One region of the Sediminicurvatus halobius genome, then DNA from elsewhere that is predicted to be linked to it. Evidence: predicted binding sites of a transcription regulator. Region 1 holds the regulator's gene; each other region holds the start of a gene.
The links. The regulator sigma-54, encoded in region 1, starts transcription at its own class of promoters, with help from an activator protein. The targets are predictions, from matches to a motif close to TGGCANGNTNCNTGCTT.
Positions count from the first base shown of each region.

Region 1 (5,313 bases):
GCCGCAGCAGGGCGGCGGTGGCCTGATCGATGCCCGGGGCGCGGGCATGGGGCAGCGCCACGCCCTTGCCGAGCCCCGTGCTGCCGAGGCGCTCGCGGCTGATCAGGCTCTCGAAGACCGCGCGCGTCGACGGATCGGCGTCGTCGCCCGTGAGCAGCTCGCTCAGCAGCTCCAGGCAGCGCTTCTTGCTGGTGGCAGTGGCCCCGCAGCGGGTGCGCTCGGGTGCCAGCAGGTTGGCGATGTTCATGTCGACCCCGTGTCGCGGATGATGGCGGGGCGGCCGCCGGGCGCTTGGGTGCCCGGCGGCCGCCCCGCGCTCACGGCTCCAGTGTCTGGCCCACCGCGCCCTCGCTGCGATGGTGGTCGGTGCGCTTCTCCTTGTGCTTGACCACCTGGCGATCGAGCTTGTCGACCAGGGCGTCGATGGCGGCGTACATGTCCTCCTGGAGGGCGTCGGCGAACAGCTTGGCACCGCTAAGCGCCAGTGTGGCCTCGGCCTTCTTGGCCACCTTCTCCACGGTGAGGATCACGTGCACGTCCACCACGTTGTCGAAGTGCCGCTCGAGGCGCTGGAACTTCTCGTGGACATAGTCGCGCAGCGCATCGGTGATCTCCACGTGGTGGCCGGTGACGTCGATCTGCATAAGGCCCTCCTTCCTGGCGCTCAGGCCAGCCGCTTGCGTTCGGTGGACGAGGCGATGGCCATGGCCTCTCGGTACTTGGCCACCGTCCTGCGTGCCACGTTGATGCCCTCTTCGCGCAGGATCTCGGCGAGCCGCGAGTCGCTCAGCGGGCTCGCCGGATCCTCGTCGGCGACCAGGCGCCGGATGCGCGCGCGAATCGCCGTGGCGGAGCATTCGCCGCCGTCCACGGTCTGCACGTGACTGGAGAAGAAGTACTTGAACTCGAAGGTCCCGCGCGGGGTGTGCATGTACTTCTGGTTGGTGATGCGCGAGACCGTGGACTCGTGCATCTCGATGGTTTCGGCCACCTCGCGCAGCACCAGCGGCTGCATCGCCTCCTCGCCCTGCTCGAGGAAGCCCCGCTGGCGCTCGACGATGCACTCCGCCACCTTGAGCAGGGTGTCGTTGCGCGATCGCAGGCTCTTGATCAGCCATCGCGCCTCCTGCAGGTGCTGGCGCATGAGGCTGTTGTCGCGGCTGTTGTCGGCCCGGCGCACCAGGCTGGCGTAGTAGCTGTTCACCCGCAGCCGCGGGCAGGCGTCCGGGTTCACCTCCACCTGCCAGTCGCCGTTGACGCGGCGCACGAACACGTCCGGCACCACGTACTCGGTGCGCTCGGTGCTGAAGCGCGCGCCGGGGCGGGGGTCCAGGGTCTGCACCAGCGCCAGGGCCGCCTGCAGGGTCTCGAGGTCGAGCCGCATGCGGCGCTTGAGCTGGGCGAACTGGCGGCTGACCAGCAGCTCCAGGTGCTGGTCCACGAGCTCGCGGGCCGCCGCCAGATGGGGCGTGGCCGGGTCCAGCTGGTCCAGCTGCACCAGCAGCGCCTCGCGCACGTCCCGGGCCGCCACACCCACCGGGTCCAGCCGCTGCACCCGGGCCAGCACCGCCTGCAGGTCGTCCGGCTCCACCTCCAGCTCCGGCGGCAGGCCGGCGCCGATCTCCTCCAGCGGCTCGCCGAGGTAGCCGTCGTCGCGCACGGCGTCGACGATGGCCTCGGCGATGGCCATGTCCCGGGGCGAGATCGGAGCCATCTGCAGCTGCCAGATGAGGTAGTCGCGCAGGGATTCCTCGCCGCCGGACTGGTTCTCGAAGAGGTCGCGCTCGTCGTCGGAACCGGAGTGGCTGTAGGTGGTGCTGCCGTCGTAGACGTCCTCCCAGCTGGAGTCCACCGGGAGGTCCTCGGTGAGGCGCGCGGCATCCGGCTCCTCGCCGCCGAGATCCTGTTCCGTGCGGTCCGGTGCGGCCTCCGACGCCTCGGCCCCGTCCTCGTCGCGCTCCGCGGCCGCCTCGAGCTCCGCTTCCTCCGCGGCCTCGAGCATCAGGTTGGACTCCAGCGCCTGCTGGATCTCCATGCGCAGTTCGAGGGTCGGCAGCTGCAGCAGCCGGATGGCCTGCTGCAGCTGCGGGGTCATGGTGAGCTGTTGCCCGAGTCGGAGCTGTAGCGACTGCTTCATCGTCGTCAGTGGCCACCCGGGGAAGTGGAGTGCGTCGGGCGCCCCCCCGGCACCCTTTTGCTGTGCTTCATCGTAGTGCAATTCCCCCTGTCCGGAAACGGCAGGGTAACGCCGTCGGCATGAAACCTGCTAACGCCGGTCGGGCGCTCACAGCCGGAAATCCTCGCCGAGGTAGACGTCTCGCACCTGGCGGTCGGTCAGGATCGTGTCGGCATCGCCTTCAACGATGACCCGGCCGTCGGCGAGGATGCAGGCGCGATCCACCAGCCCCAGCGTCTCGCGCACGTTGTGGTCGGTGATGAGCACGCCGATGCCGCGGGCGGCGAGGTGGCGCACGATGGCCTTGATGTCCCCCACCGAGATCGGGTCGACGCCGGCAAAGGGCTCGTCGAGCAGGATGAACCGCGGCTCCGCGGCCAGGGCACGGGCGATCTCCACCCGCCGGCGCTCGCCCCCGGAGAGGCTGATGCCCTGCTGGTCGCGCAGATGGGCGACGTGGAATTCCTCCAGCAGCGCCTCCATGCGCTGGTGCCGCGCGCGGGCATCGAGCCCCGGGCGCGTCTCCAGGATGGCGAGCAGGTTGTCCGCCACCGAGAGCTTGCGGAAGACCGAGGCCTCCTGGGGCAGATAGCCGATGCCGAGGCGGGCGCGCTGGTGCATCGGGGCGGTGGTGAGGTCGCGGTCGTCCAGGCGGATGCTGCCGGCGTCCAGCGGGATCAGGCCCACGATCATGTAGAAGCTGGTGGTCTTGCCGGCGCCGTTGGGGCCGAGCAGGCCGACGATCTCGCCGCTCTCGAGATCGAGGCTGACGTCATCTACCACGCGCCGGCCGCGGAAGCGCTTGCTGAGGCCGCGGGCCTCCAGGCGGCTCGGCGCGGTGGCGCTCACCCGCCCTCCTCGCGCTCGGGGAAGACCGTCACCTCGATGCGGTCGTCGCCATCGGCGCCGCGCTCCGCCTCCACCCGCTCGTCGGCGACGAAGTAGGTGATGGTCTCGCCGCGCACCTGGTTCTCGCCCTGCCAGAGGCGCCCGCCCTGCAGCAGAAGCACGCGCTCGGGGCCGCTGGCGTAGTACTCCATGCGCGGCGCCTCGGCCTCCACCAGCTGGCCGTCGCCCTCGGGCTGCTGGCGGTAGGTGGCCGGCTCGCCCTCGACCTCGACGCGCTCGAGCTCGCGCTGCTCGTTGGTGTAGACCCACATGACCTCGCCGGTGATGCGGGCCGGGCCGCGGGTGAGCACGACATCGCCGCGGTAGACGCTCGTGCCGCTGCGGTTGTCCACCTCGGCGCGGTCGGCGCTTAGGCGCACCGGACCCTGCTCCTGGGCCGTGGCCGGCGTCGCGGGGAGCAGCAGCAGGGCGAGTGCCAGCGTGCCCAGCCCGCCTAGCTCACGGAGCCGGGTCATGGCGTCCTTCCACCTGCGAGAGCAGCTGCATGCGTTCCTCCTCCAGCCAGGCGCGGGCGCCGACCCCCTGCACGCGGTAGTTGGGCCCGGTGATGGTGACGGGGCGGTCGGTCTCCGCGTAGCGCCGCGCCGGCTCCAGGTCGAGATGCTCGGTGCGCAGGACGCTGCCGCCGTCGGCGCCTGGCCGGCGCAGCCGCACGTCACCGGTCAGGCTTGCCCGGGTGCCGTCCTGCCAGCTCTGCCCCTGCTCGGCGCGGCCGTGCCAGGCAACGCCCTCGTCACCATAGACCTGCCAGCGTGGCTCGGTGAACCGCCAGCGGTCCGCCTCATCGAAATAGGCGCCCTGCGGCGCACGGATCCGGTAGTCCGGGGCGCCCGCCGCGTTGGTGACCAGCAGCTCGAAGTCCCGTGCGTAGTAGGCGGCGCGTGGCTCCTCCACCGCCGCCTCGTCGGGCAGGGTGGCGGGCTCCCGCTCGGCGAGGCCCCACCAGGCGAGGGCGGCCAGCAGCCCGGTGGCGACCGTGGGGAACAGCCAGCGGCGTTCAGCCATGGGCGTCCAGGCTCGGCTGCAGGCGACCCTGGGCCGCGAGAATCAGCTCGCAGACCTCGCGGACGGCGCCCCTGCCACCGGCGCGGGCGGTCTGCCAGTGGCAGGCGCGGGCGAGGCGCGGATGGGCGTCCGCCACCGCCACCGCCAGACCGGCGAGGCGCGCGGCGGCGAGGTCGACCAGGTCATCCCCGACCCAGGCGCAGGCCGTCATCTCCAGACCGCGGTCGGCGGCGATCCCGGCCAGGGTGGCGGCCTTGTCGCGCACCCCCTGGCACACCGGATCGATGCCGAGCTCCCCGGCACGCCGGCGTACCGCCGGCGAACGCCGGGCCGTGAGCACCGCGACGCCGACGCCGGCGGCCCGGAGCATGGCGATGCCCTTGCCGTCGTGGATATGGAAGCGCTTCAGCGTCTCGCCCTCGGCACCGGTGAATACGCTGCCGTCGGTGAGCACGCCGTCCACGTCCAGCGCCAGCAGGCGGATGCCCGCGGCGCGGGCGACCACCGGGGCAGGGGGTTCGTCGCAATAGGCGTCGCGGAAGGCGTCCGTCATCAGACGACGCCCGCGCGCAGCAGGTCGTGCATGTTCAGGGCGCCGATCAGCCGGTGCTCGTCGTCGGTGACCAGCAGGGCGTTGATGCGGTGGCGCTCCATCAGCTCCAGTGCCTCCGCGGCGAGGCTCTGGCGTGGGATCTGGCGGCCACCGGCGGTCATCACCTCGCGCACCCGCGTGCCGTGGACGTCGACGCCGTGATCCAGCGTCCGGCGCAGATCGCCGTCGGTGAACACGCCGAGCACCCGGTCGTCGTCGTCCACGACCGCGGTCATGCCCAGACCCTTGCGGCTCATCTCCACCAGGGCCTCGCCGAGCAGCGTGTCCGGGCCGACCCGGGGCAGGCGCTCACCGGTGTGCATGAGGTCGTCGATGCGCAGCAGCAGCCGCCGGCCGAGGCGCCCGCCCGGGTGGGAGAGGGCGAAGTCGTCGCGGGTGAAGCCGCGGGCGTCGAGCAGGGCGATGGCGAGGGCGTCGCCCATGGCCAGCGTCGCCGTGGTGCTGGAGGTGGGGGCGAGTCCGAGCGGGCAGGCCTCCTCGGCGACGCCGACGTCGAGGTGCACCGTCGCTGCGCGTGCCAGGGTAGAGCCGGGGTTGCCGGACAGCGCCACCAGCGGGACGGCGAGACGTTTGATCAGGGGCAGCAGGAGGTTGATCTCGTCGGTCTCGC
Region 1 covers NZ_CP086615.1:901,781-907,093, forward strand. The annotation lists gene ptsN (PTS IIA-like nitrogen regulatory protein PtsN) at 1-247, opposite strand, end outside; gene hpf (ribosome hibernation-promoting factor, HPF/YfiA family) at 318-644, opposite strand; gene LMH63_RS04120 (RNA polymerase factor sigma-54) at 665-2,137, opposite strand; gene lptB (LPS export ABC transporter ATP-binding protein) at 2,285-3,025, opposite strand; gene lptA (lipopolysaccharide transport periplasmic protein LptA) at 3,022-3,540, opposite strand; gene lptC (LPS export ABC transporter periplasmic protein LptC) at 3,524-4,090, opposite strand; gene LMH63_RS04140 (KdsC family phosphatase) at 4,083-4,643, opposite strand; gene LMH63_RS04145 (KpsF/GutQ family sugar-phosphate isomerase) at 4,643-5,313, opposite strand, start outside.

Region 2 (5,313 bases), 1.1 Mb from region 1:
CGAGCAGCAGCAGGATGGTCGCCGACGCCCTCATCGCAGCTTCTTCACCCGCTCGCTCGGGCTCACCACGTCGGTGAGACGGATGCCGAAGCGCTCGTTGACCACCACCACCTCGCCGTGGGCCACCAGCGTGCCGTTCACCAGCACGTCCATGGGCTCGCCGGCCAGCCGGTCCAGCTCCACCACGGAGCCCTGGTTGAGCTGCAGCAGGTTGCGGATGTTGATGCGGGTGCGGCCGATCTCCATGGACAGCGTCACCGGGATGTCGAGGATGACATCCAGGTTGACGTCCTCGTCCGCCGGCGCGCGGCCCTCGGGCTCGAGATCGTCCAGATCCGCCGGCTCGGCGTCGGCTCCGCGGCGATCCCTGCCATTGCCCCTCGCGCCGTCCCGGTCGCCGCCGTTGCCCTGCGCGCCGCGCTCGGCGGCGCCGCTGGCGGGGCGCTCGCGCCCGGCACCGGCCTTGCCGGACTCTGCCTCGGCGCCGTCGTCCTCGCTCTGCTGCTCGGCGAGGGCCGCCTCCCAGTCGTCACCCAGGGCGTCCTGGTCGTCGTTGCGCTCGTCTTCGCTCATCAGTCCTTCCTCAGCTTGGCCAGGCTCTCGCGCTCCGGGGCGCGGATCTGCTCGACGATCTTGATGGCCACGTTGCCGTTGGCCTGCCCGAGGCGCCCGCGCATCACCGGCACGCCTTCGGCCTGCAGGCTCACCAGCTCGGGCATCTCGATGGGGATGACGTCGCCGGGCTTGAGGCGGGTGAGCTCCCGCAGCCCGATGCGCACGTGGGTCAGCATGCTCGAGAGCTCCACCTCCGCGGTCTTCATCTCGTCGCGCAGGGAGCGGCTCCAGCGCTCGTCCACCTCGTTGCGGTCGCTCTGCACGCCGGCGTCGAGGATGTCGCGAATGGGCTCGATCATCGTGTAGGGGATGGTGACGTGGAACTCGCCGCCGCCGCCGTCCAGCTCGACGTGGAACTTGGAGACCGCCACCACCTCGCTCGGCGAGACGATGTTCGCGAACTGCGGGTTGACCTCCATGTTCTGGTACTCGAACTCCACCGGCAGCACGGGATTCCAGGCGTCCTGCAGGTGCTCGAAGGCCTGGTCCACCACCATGCGGATCACCCGGCTCTCGGTGGCAGTGAACTCGCGGCCCTCGATCTTGGTGAAGTAGCGCCCGTCGCCGCCGAAGAAGTTGTCGACGACGATGAACACGAGCTTCGGGTCCAGCACGCAGAGCGCGGTGCCGCGCAGGGGCTGGATCTTGACCATGTTCAGGCTGGTGGGCACGAACAGCGTGTGCACGTACTCCGAGAACTTCATCATCTCCACGCCGGCCACCGACACCTCCGGCGCCTTGCGCAGCATGTTGAACAGCCCGATGCGGAACAGACGTGCGAAACGCTCGTTGATCATCTCGAGCGTGGGCATGCGCCCGCGCACGATGCGGTCCTGGCTCTGGAAATCGAAGCTCTGGACACCCTCTTTCGGGGTGTCGTCATCGCCCTCGCCGACCTCGCCGCCGTCGATGCCGTGCAGCAGCGCGTCGATCTCGTCCTGGCTGAGGATGTCCTGCTGGGCCATGGCTACTGCATCACGAATTCGGTGAAGTAAAGGTCCTCGAGGCGCTCGTCCGCGCCGGCCTCGGCCAGCACCTCGTTCACCTCGGCCAGCGCCGCCTCGCGCAGGCGCTGGCGGCCGTCCGGACCCTGCAGCTCGTCGGCTTCCTGGCCGGACATGAGCATGAGCAGGTCGTTGCGGATCTTCGGCAGGTGCTGCCGGGCGACGTCGATGGCCGGCTGCTCGCGGGCCATCAGCTGAATGCCCACCTGCAGGTAGCGGCTGCGGCCATCGTCCTCGAAGTGCGTGATCAGCGCCGGCTCCACCGGCAGGTAGATCGGCGGCTTCGGCGGCTCGGGCTCGGGCTCGCCGTCCGCCATCTCCGCGGCCTCCTCGCCGCCGCCCCCGAGCAGCCCGGCAAAGTACAGCGTCGCCAGCGTGCCGCCGGTGATGGCGAGCAGCAGCGCGGCGATGAGGATCACCAGCACCAGGGTGGAGAGGCCACGCTGACGGCGAGGCGAAGGATTCGGCATCGGCTGGGCTCCTGTTCTTGCGGGGATCGCTATCCCCTGCATCGACAGGAATCCCTATGCGATTAGCGTGCCAGTCCGGAGGCGGGGATTGACCACCAGGGCGCGAAGAAGGAGGTAGGTCATGCACGGCGAAGCCGTGTGCGACGTTCCCTACCGGGACGGCGGAAGGTCAACACAACGACACAACGGACACCACGAAACACAACGAAGACAATGGCCAGTAGGTCGGCAAGCGCGCCGCGCTCGCCGACAGCCGCGCGAAGCGCGGACACTACCGCTGGGCGCGTACGCCTGCCGGCGTGTCGGGTACCGCCTTCGGCGGTTCCCGACCGAAGTCATCTGAGGCGAGGATTAACCGCCAAGCCGCGAAGGGCGCGAAACGAGGGAGGAGGTAGGTCGTGCATGGCGAAGCCGTGTGCGACGCCCCCGGTCCCGACCGGGAGCGCCTCGGCGCATCGTGGCGCGGTGCCCAAGCGATCAGACGTAATGATCCACCAGCCCCCGTCCGCTGGCGTGGCCGGCGATGTCCTGCACGCCGAGCTCGCCGCCCTCGCCCTCGGCGGCCTGGCCGCGGAAGGTGCCGCCCGCCTGGGAACCGTCGCTGTCCGTGCCCGCACGGCCGTCGGTCCCCCGCTCCTGCGACGAAACATTGACGTCCACGTTCTCGAACCCGCCCTCGGCGAGCATCGTGCGCAGGCGCGGCATGTCCGCGGCCAGCGCCTCGCGGGTGGCGGCGTGATGGGCATTGAAGTGCACGCTGGCGCGCTCCTCGCCGAGCTGCAGGCTCACCTCCAGCGGCCCGAGCCCGGGCGGGTTGAGCTGGATGCGGGCCTGCTGGACCTCGTTGCGGGCCATCCAGAGCACGCTCTCCCCCACCGCCTGGCTGAAGCCCGGCTGGTTCACCGGCGTGCGCACGGGCTGCAGCGTCGGCATGTCGGCGCGGCTCGTGGAGCTCTGGGCGTCCCGGGCGGCGGTGGCGGCCTCCACCAGCTGGCGGAAGGCGCGGCTGTCGGCGGCAGGCTCGGACTCGCCGCCGCGCGGGGCCTCGGCCAGCGCCCCGCGCAGGCCCTCCTCGCCCCCGCCCTGACGGAGCCGGGCGAGCACGCCCTCCAGCTGCCGCCCGAGGGGCTGATCGCCCCCGACGCTGCGGCCATCGCCCTCCCGGGCGAGCGCCAGCAGACCCAGCAGGCCGGCGATGTCGGTCTGCCCATCTTCCCCGGCGGCGCGGGCGGCGTCGGGCAGGTCCTCGCCCTCGGCCAGCAGCCCGGCGAGGGCCTCGGGATCCAGGACCTCCGCATCGAGCGCCGCCCGTTCCTGCCCCAGCCCCTCCGCCAGCCCCTGCATCAGCGCCTGCGTCGGAAACCCGTCGGGCGCATCCCCCGCCAGCCAGGCCCGCAGCTGCTCCACGGAGACCTTCTCCCCGGTGAGCTTCTCCACGCCTTCCGCCAGCTCCGCCAGAAACCCGTCACCCCCTGCATTGCCCTCCGGCGCGGCCCGCCCCGCGGGCTGCTGAGCCAGGGTCTGAACGATGTTGCTCGACATCATGGTTCGTCCTCGCTGTCATTCATGCCGGGCGCGCTGCCCGGATGGGATCAGGAAGCCAACCGCCAAGGCGCCAAGGGCGCAAAGGGACGGTTGGCCCGCAAAGAGCGCCTTCGCCGCGCGAATCCCATCCCTCCCGGTAGGTCGTGCACGCCGCAGGGGTGCGCGACATCCGGGCCTGCTCCGCGGACGTCGCACGCCGCTCCGCGGCGCACGACCTTGTATGCTGCGCTTGAAGCTTTTCGGGCTTCACGAACCGGTTACCGGGGAAGCCGCGCCGACCTGGAGGCAGTCGCCGACTGACCTCGTCCGTAGAGCGGCTCCCCGCCTCATTGCCCACTTCGAGGAGTATCCGGAAGCCAGCCGTGCTGGACTTCGCATCACAAGGTCGAAGCGGCAACAACTGCGAGGTCGGGGAGCCTGGTAGCCAGTCTCTCTCAGTCACGTTCAGGAGGCCAAGAGGATGTGCAACGTCGGGGTCGATATCGCCGCTGCAAGCTTCGAGCTGGTCACGCGCAAGGCCGGGCGCCACAGCCCCTCGAAGCGCTTCGAGCAGACCCCGCAGGGCCATCGCCACGCCATCGCCCACCTCCAGCGCCTCGCCCCCGAGCGCATCGTGCTCGAGGCCACCGGCGTGTACTTCCTCGATCTCGCCCTCGCGCTGCACCAGGCGGGGCTGCCCGTGTGCGTGATCAACCCGCGCGCGTTCAAGCACTTCGCCGAGCTCAAGCTCACCGGCTCGAAGACCGATCCCATCGACGCCGCGCTGCTCGCCGACTACGCCGAGTGCATGCACCCGCCCCTGTGGCAGCCCCCGCGCGAGAGCGCCCTTGCCCTGCGCGAGCTCGGCCGCCAGGTCAACCGCCTCGTCGGCGAGCGCACCCAGGCGAAGAACCGCCTCCACGCCCTCGGCGCCAAGCAGGCCACGCCGGCGCTGGTCATCGACGACGAGCGCGAGGGCATCGCCGCGCTCGATCGGCGCATCGAGCGCCTGCGCGCCGCAGCGCTGGAGCTGATTAGCGCCGATGCCACCCTCCAGGCGCAGTTCCGCGCCCTCACCGCCGCCGTCGGCGTCGGCGAGGTCAGCGCCATCACGCTCATCGCCGAGCTCTGCACGCTGCCCGAGCAGCTCAAGGCCAAGCAGGTCGCCCGCCACGCCGGGCTCGACGTGCGCCTCAACCAATCCGGTACCAGCGTCGCCAGACCCGGACGGCTCAGCAAGGCCGGCAATGCCTACCTGCGCGCGGCGCTGTTCATGCCGGCCATGGTCGCCATCCAAAATGATCCCTACGCCAAGGCCTTCTACGAGGCGCTCATCGCCCGCGGCAAAAAGCGCATCCAGGCCATCTGCGCGGTCATGCGCAAGTACCTCACCGGCATCTGGGCCTGCTTCAAAACACAGCAGCCCTTCGATAGCAGCCAGCTGTTCAGCAGAAACCACATGCAGAAGGCTTGACCCGGCAAGGGAGTATCTACGGCCGTTGTGTACTCTTTGCGTCCTTCGCGTCTTTGCGGTTGTCGCCCCGAGCCGCACGCTCACGTTCTCCCCCGCCGCTGCCGGGCCAGCTCGTCATTCTGGCGCTGTTCGCGGGCCTCGGCGTCGCGGCGCTCATGGGCGCGGTAGCGCTCGACGAGCTGCTCCAGGGCCCTGGCGTTGCCCCACTCGGCCAGCCAGTGCTCGC
Region 2 covers NZ_CP086615.1:2,002,397-2,007,709, reverse strand. The annotation lists gene fliO (flagellar biosynthetic protein FliO) at 1-34, opposite strand, end outside; gene fliN (flagellar motor switch protein FliN) at 31-573, opposite strand; gene fliM (flagellar motor switch protein FliM) at 573-1,580, opposite strand; gene LMH63_RS09135 (flagellar basal body-associated FliL family protein) at 1,583-2,089, opposite strand; gene LMH63_RS09130 (flagellar hook-length control protein FliK) at 2,567-3,634, opposite strand; gene LMH63_RS09125 (IS110 family RNA-guided transposase) at 4,095-5,087, shown strand; gene fliJ (flagellar export protein FliJ) at 5,168-5,313, opposite strand, start outside.
Region 2: LMH63_RS09135 (flagellar basal body-associated FliL family protein) is a predicted target of sigma-54. The motif match lies at 2,146-2,162, and genes of this name have one in related genera.

Region 3 (5,313 bases), 960 kb from region 1:
CTGGACTTGCCATGGCGGCGGGGCTGGATGGGATGGTCTGCTCGGCGCAGGAGGCCCGCCGCCTGCGTGCCGCCTATCCTCGGGGCCGGCTGGTCACCCCTGGTATCCGGCCCGCCGGCAGCAGCGCGGACGACCAGCGTCGGGTGATGACGCCGGCGGCGGCCCTTGCCGCCGGGGCGGATGATCTGGTGGTCGGACGCCCGGTGACCGCGGCGGCGGATCCGGCCGCGGCGCTGGCCGCGCTCGAGGCCGAGCTCGCCTAGGAGCCTGCGCCGCAGCCGGGAGACGTTCTACGGCGCAGGCTCCTGGCCCGCAGCCGCGAATCGGTGAGGGATGCGGGCTAGGGTTGACCTCGTTCACGGTGTTGCTAATCTCTCAGCGTCCTGCCACGACGGCGGGGCGGTCCGCCCAGGCGGCGGGCCAGTCCATCAACCAGGGAAGGAGACTCTCCCATGCGTATCCTGCGTCATCTGCTGGCGGGCCTGTGCCTCGCCGTCGCGTCCACCGCGGCCCTGGCGGCCGATCCCGTGAACGTCAATGCTGCCGATGCGGAGGCCCTGCAGACGCTGAACGGCGTCGGTCCGGCCACCGCCGAGGCGATCATCGAGGAGCGGGAGGCCAACGGCCCGTTCGCGAGCGTCGAGGAGCTGGTGCGCGTCAACGGCATCGGCGAGACCACCATGGAGCGTCTTCGCGACGCCGTCACCGTCGAGTGACGACACGCCGCTGGCGGGGCGCCTGACAGGGCCCCCGCCATCGGTTACGCTCCGGGGCGTTGATTAACCCGCTGGAGTGCAACGGACAATGGCGAAACGCATCCGCAAGGCCGTGTTCCCGGTTGCCGGGCTCGGCACCCGCTTTCTGCCCGCCACCAAGGCCAACCCCAAGGAAATGCTGCCGGTGGTGGACAAGCCACTGATCCAGTATGCCGCCGAGGAGGCCGTGCGCGCCGGGATCGAGACCCTGGTGTTCGTCAACGGGCGCAACAAGCGCAGCATCCCGGACCACTTCGACAAGGCCTACGAGCTCGAGACCGAGCTCGAGAGCAAGGGCAAGCTGGATCGCCTGAAGGCGGTGCGCAACATCGTGCCGAGCAGCGTCGCCTGCGTGTACATCCGCCAGTCCGAGGCCCTGGGGCTCGGTCATGCCGTGCTCTGTGCCGAGCCGGTGGTGGGGGATGAGCCCTTCGCCGTGATTCTCGCCGACGACCTGATCGACGATCCGGAGGGCCACGGCTGCCTGGCGCAGATGGTGGAGCAGTACGACAACCACGTCGCCAGCATGATCGGCGTCCAGCGTGTGCCCAAGGACCACACCGACCGCTACGGGGTGGTCAGCATCGATCCCGTGGACGAGCGCCTCGGGCGCATGCACGGCATCGTCGAGAAGCCAGCGCCGGAGAAGGCGCCATCGACCCTGGGCGTGGTCGGCCGCTACATCCTCAACCCCGCCATCTTCAACAAGCTGCGCCAGACCCGGCCCGGTGCTGGCGGCGAGATCCAGCTTACCGACGCCATTGCCGCCCTGATGAAGGACGAGGACGTCTTCGCCTACGAGTTCCGCGGCACCCGCTACGATTGCGGCGACAAGCTCGGCTACCTGCAGGCGACGGTGGAGTATGGCCTCAAGCACCCCGAGCTGGGGGCGGCCTTCCGCGAGTACCTAGCGGCGCGCGAGTGATCCTGCCATGGGGTGACGAGCCGGGCCGCTGCGAGTTGCGGCCCGGCTGCGTCTGACGTCTCAGGATAGAGAAGCGCCCCGGCGAGGTGACGAGCAGCGGGCACGCGCGGCGATGAGACCGAGCATGCCCATGGCAAGCAGCGGCGCGGTGCCGGGCAGGGGTACGGTGCCATTGTCGGGCACTGGCGCGGCGGAGGATATCGCGCCAACGGCGTCAATGTCTGCTCCGGCGTAGGTCACATTGCTGGTATTTTCGTTGGGATCGTCCTGAAGCCGGACATAGGAGAACTGCGTGAAAGGATCGATTCCCGCATCCGCCAGGAACGGGTCAATATCGATGCTGGACGTACTCCCGGTCACCGAGCCTACGCTCAGAAAGTTCTCGTTGTCGTCACTGATCCACACGAACGTATCCTCTACCAGAGGCCCCACCTCGAAGATATGAAGATCCGCCTGGTCGCTGTCACTCCCGGTGAGGGAGTTGTCCGTGAACCGGTAAGTGATGAAGCCACCCTGACCCAGCGAGTAGGCCGCCTCTCCGTCGTTCGGAGGGCCCAAGCTCGCCGCTGGATCAAAGTTACCGGCCGTCGGAGCAGGATCACCAACGATAACGTCAAGGTATTCATCCGCAAAGGAAACATCACCTGATGGGAAGGTGATCCCGTCATAGGTGGTCGCCGCGCTGGCGGCGTTAACCGCAAGCAGACTGCCTGCAAGAATGGCAAGGCATCCAGTATATCGAAGTCGCATATTTCTCCCCCTTGTTGTGCTTCGCAATGACTTCGTATGCAAACTGCAGGCCAATCAACTAATCGCGGGAAAAATCAGCGCGATGCGATTGGGTGCGCATGACAAGAGTGAGAATTTGTAAAGTATTTGAACACAGACTGCGCACAGGAGGGTGGAAGTCGCATTTATGCTTGCGGCGAGGCATGCCGGTAAGTTGGGTGGGTATTGATGCGCGCTGGGGCGGCCCCTTGGTTCGGAGTCCGGACTGCACGGCGGCGGTACGGCAATATGACGCGCATGAAAAAGGCGCTTCCACTGGAAGCGCCTTCTCCGCATGCGAATTGGCTCCCCGGGACGGATTCGAACCGCCGACCCAGTGGTTAACAGCCACTTGCTCTACCGCTGAGCTACCGGGGAATAGGCTGCGTAGTCTATCGGCTCTGCCGCTGCCGTCAACCGGCGCCCCGCGGGCGCCGGTGGCGGTCACGCTTCACTTGCGCCCGAACACGCCCTCTAGGCGATCCATTGCCTTCTGCAGGTTTTCCATGCTGGTGGCATAGGAGATTCGGACGTAACCCGCCAGGCCGAAGGCTGTGCCCGGCACCAGTGCCACGTTGGCCTGCTCGATGAGGTGCTCCGCGAGCTCGGTGTCGTTGCTGACCCCGTCCAGGGCATCGATGGCGCCCTTGACGTTCGGATAGCAGTAGAACGTGCCCTCGCAGGTGATGCACTCGACGCCGCGCATGCCGTTGAGCCGGCCGACGACGTAGTCATGACGCTCCTTGAAGGCCTCGACCATTGGACCGACCACCCCTTGGTCGCCGTCCAGCGCAGCGACGGCCGCCGCCTGGGAGACCGAGCTCGCCCCGGACGTGCTCTGGGACTGGATCTTCTTCATCGCGCCGATCACCCGTGCGGGACCTGCGGCATAGCCGATGCGCCAGCCGGTCATGGCGTAGGCCTTGGAGACGCCATTGACCACCACCGTGCGGTCCATGAGGTCCGGGCAGGCCATGACGATGTTGCAGAACGGCTCGCCCGCCCAGAGGATGTGCTCGTAGATGTCGTCGCTCGCGATCAGCACCTGCGGGTGGCGCCGCAGCACCTCGCCCAGGGCCTCCAGCTCGGCACGGCTGTACGCGCTGCCGGTCGGGTTGGAGGGGCTGTTCAGGATCACGATCCGGGTGCGGTCGGTAATGGCGGCGTCGAGCTGCTCCGGGGTGATGCGGAAGCGCTGGTCCTGGCCGGCCTCGATGATCTCCGGCACGCCGTCGGCGAGCAGCGCCATGTCCGGATAGGACACCCAGAACGGCGCCGGGATCACCACCTCGTCGCCCTCGTCCAGCACCGCGGCCATGAGGTTGTACAGGCTCTGCTTGGCGCCGTTGGAGACGAGGATCTGGTTGCCCTCGTAGTCCAGGTCGTTGTCGCGCTTGAGCTTGTTGCGGATGGCCTGCTTCAGCGCCGGGGTGCCGTCCACCGCGGTGTAGCGGGTCTCGCCGTTGTGGATCGCCTCGATGGCGGCCGCCCTGATATGCTCCGGCGTGTCGAAGTCGGGTTCCCCCGCGCCGAGCCCGATGATGTCATGTCCCGCCGCGCGCATCTCCGCGGCCCGCGCCGTGACGGCCAGCGTCGGCGACGGCTTTACCCGCTGAACGCGCTTCGCCAGTTGAATGTCCAAGTGCGACCTCCGATGACGTTACTAATCGTCTCGACAGTATTGTCAGGTCTCAGAGCCCCGGAGCGGGCCGGCGGCAAGGCGCGGGAGCGCCGGCGTGGTGATTCCACGTCAAGCGAGCGCAACGCCGCCGCCGGCCCGCTCCGGGGCTCCCGCAGGGCGAGGCTGTGCGCCGCTGCGGACTGCGTTGCTCGCCGCTTATGTAGCTCGGCTACACTGCGCGACTCGCGCCTTGCCGCAGCGGCGCACAGCCTCGCTGAGACCTGACAATACTGTCGAGCCGATTAGTATGCCGGCCCGTGATGATACGGCAAAGGGTTGACCCTCTGAACCGCCATGTCCAGCACCTTCGAACTGCACAGTGACTTTGCCCCCGCCGGAGACCAGCCCCGGGCCATCGACACGCTCGCGGCGAGTCTGCAGGCGGGGCACCGGCACCAGACGCTGCTCGGCGTCACCGGGTCGGGCAAGACCTTCACCATGGCGAGCCTGATCGCGCGCGAGCAGCGGCCGGCGATCATCCTCGCGCCCAACAAGACCCTGGCCGCCCAGCTCTATGGCGAGATGAAGGCGTTCTTCCCGGAGAACGCAGTGGAGTATTTCGTTTCCTACTACGACTACTACCAGCCGGAGGCCTACGTCCCCTCGTCGGACACCTACATCGAGAAGGACGCCTCGATCAACGAGCACATCGAGCAGATGCGCCTCTCCGCCACCAAGGCCATCCTCGAGCGCCGGGATACGATCATCGTGGCCTCGGTCTCCTCCATCTACGGTCTGGGCGACCCGAGCGCCTACCTGAAGATGGTGCTGCACCTCTCCCGGGGCGAGCGCGTCGATCAGCGCCAGATCCTGCGCCGGCTCGCGCAGCTTCAGTACGCGCGCAACGATCACGACTTCGCCCGTGGCAACTACCGCGCCCGCGGCGACGTCATCGACATCTTTCCGGCGGAGTCCGAGGACGAGGCCGTGCGGGTGGAGCTGTTCGACGACGAGATCGAGAGCCTGTCCTGGTTCGACCCGCTTACCGGCGAGGTCCTGCGCCGGGTGCCACGGCTCACCATCTACCCCAAGACGCACTACGTCACGCCGCGGGAGACCGTCCTCGCCGCTATCGAGAAGATCAAGGTGGAGCTTGCCGAGCGCCTGGAGGAACTGCGCAACGCCGGCAAGCTGCTGGAGGCACAGCGCCTGGAGCAGCGCACCCAGTTTGATCTGGAGATGAT
Region 3 covers NZ_CP086615.1:1,865,606-1,870,918, forward strand. The annotation lists gene pyrF (orotidine-5'-phosphate decarboxylase) at 1-263, shown strand, start outside; gene LMH63_RS08465 (ComEA family DNA-binding protein) at 453-716, shown strand; gene galU (UTP--glucose-1-phosphate uridylyltransferase GalU) at 805-1,680, shown strand; gene LMH63_RS08475 (PEP-CTERM sorting domain-containing protein) at 1,741-2,430, opposite strand; tRNA gene LMH63_RS08480 (tRNA-Asn) at 2,752-2,826, opposite strand; gene LMH63_RS08485 (pyridoxal phosphate-dependent aminotransferase) at 2,900-4,090, opposite strand; gene uvrB (excinuclease ABC subunit UvrB) at 4,424-5,313, shown strand, end outside.
Region 3: LMH63_RS08475 (PEP-CTERM sorting domain-containing protein) is a predicted target of sigma-54. The motif match lies at 2,467-2,483, and genes of this name have one in related genera.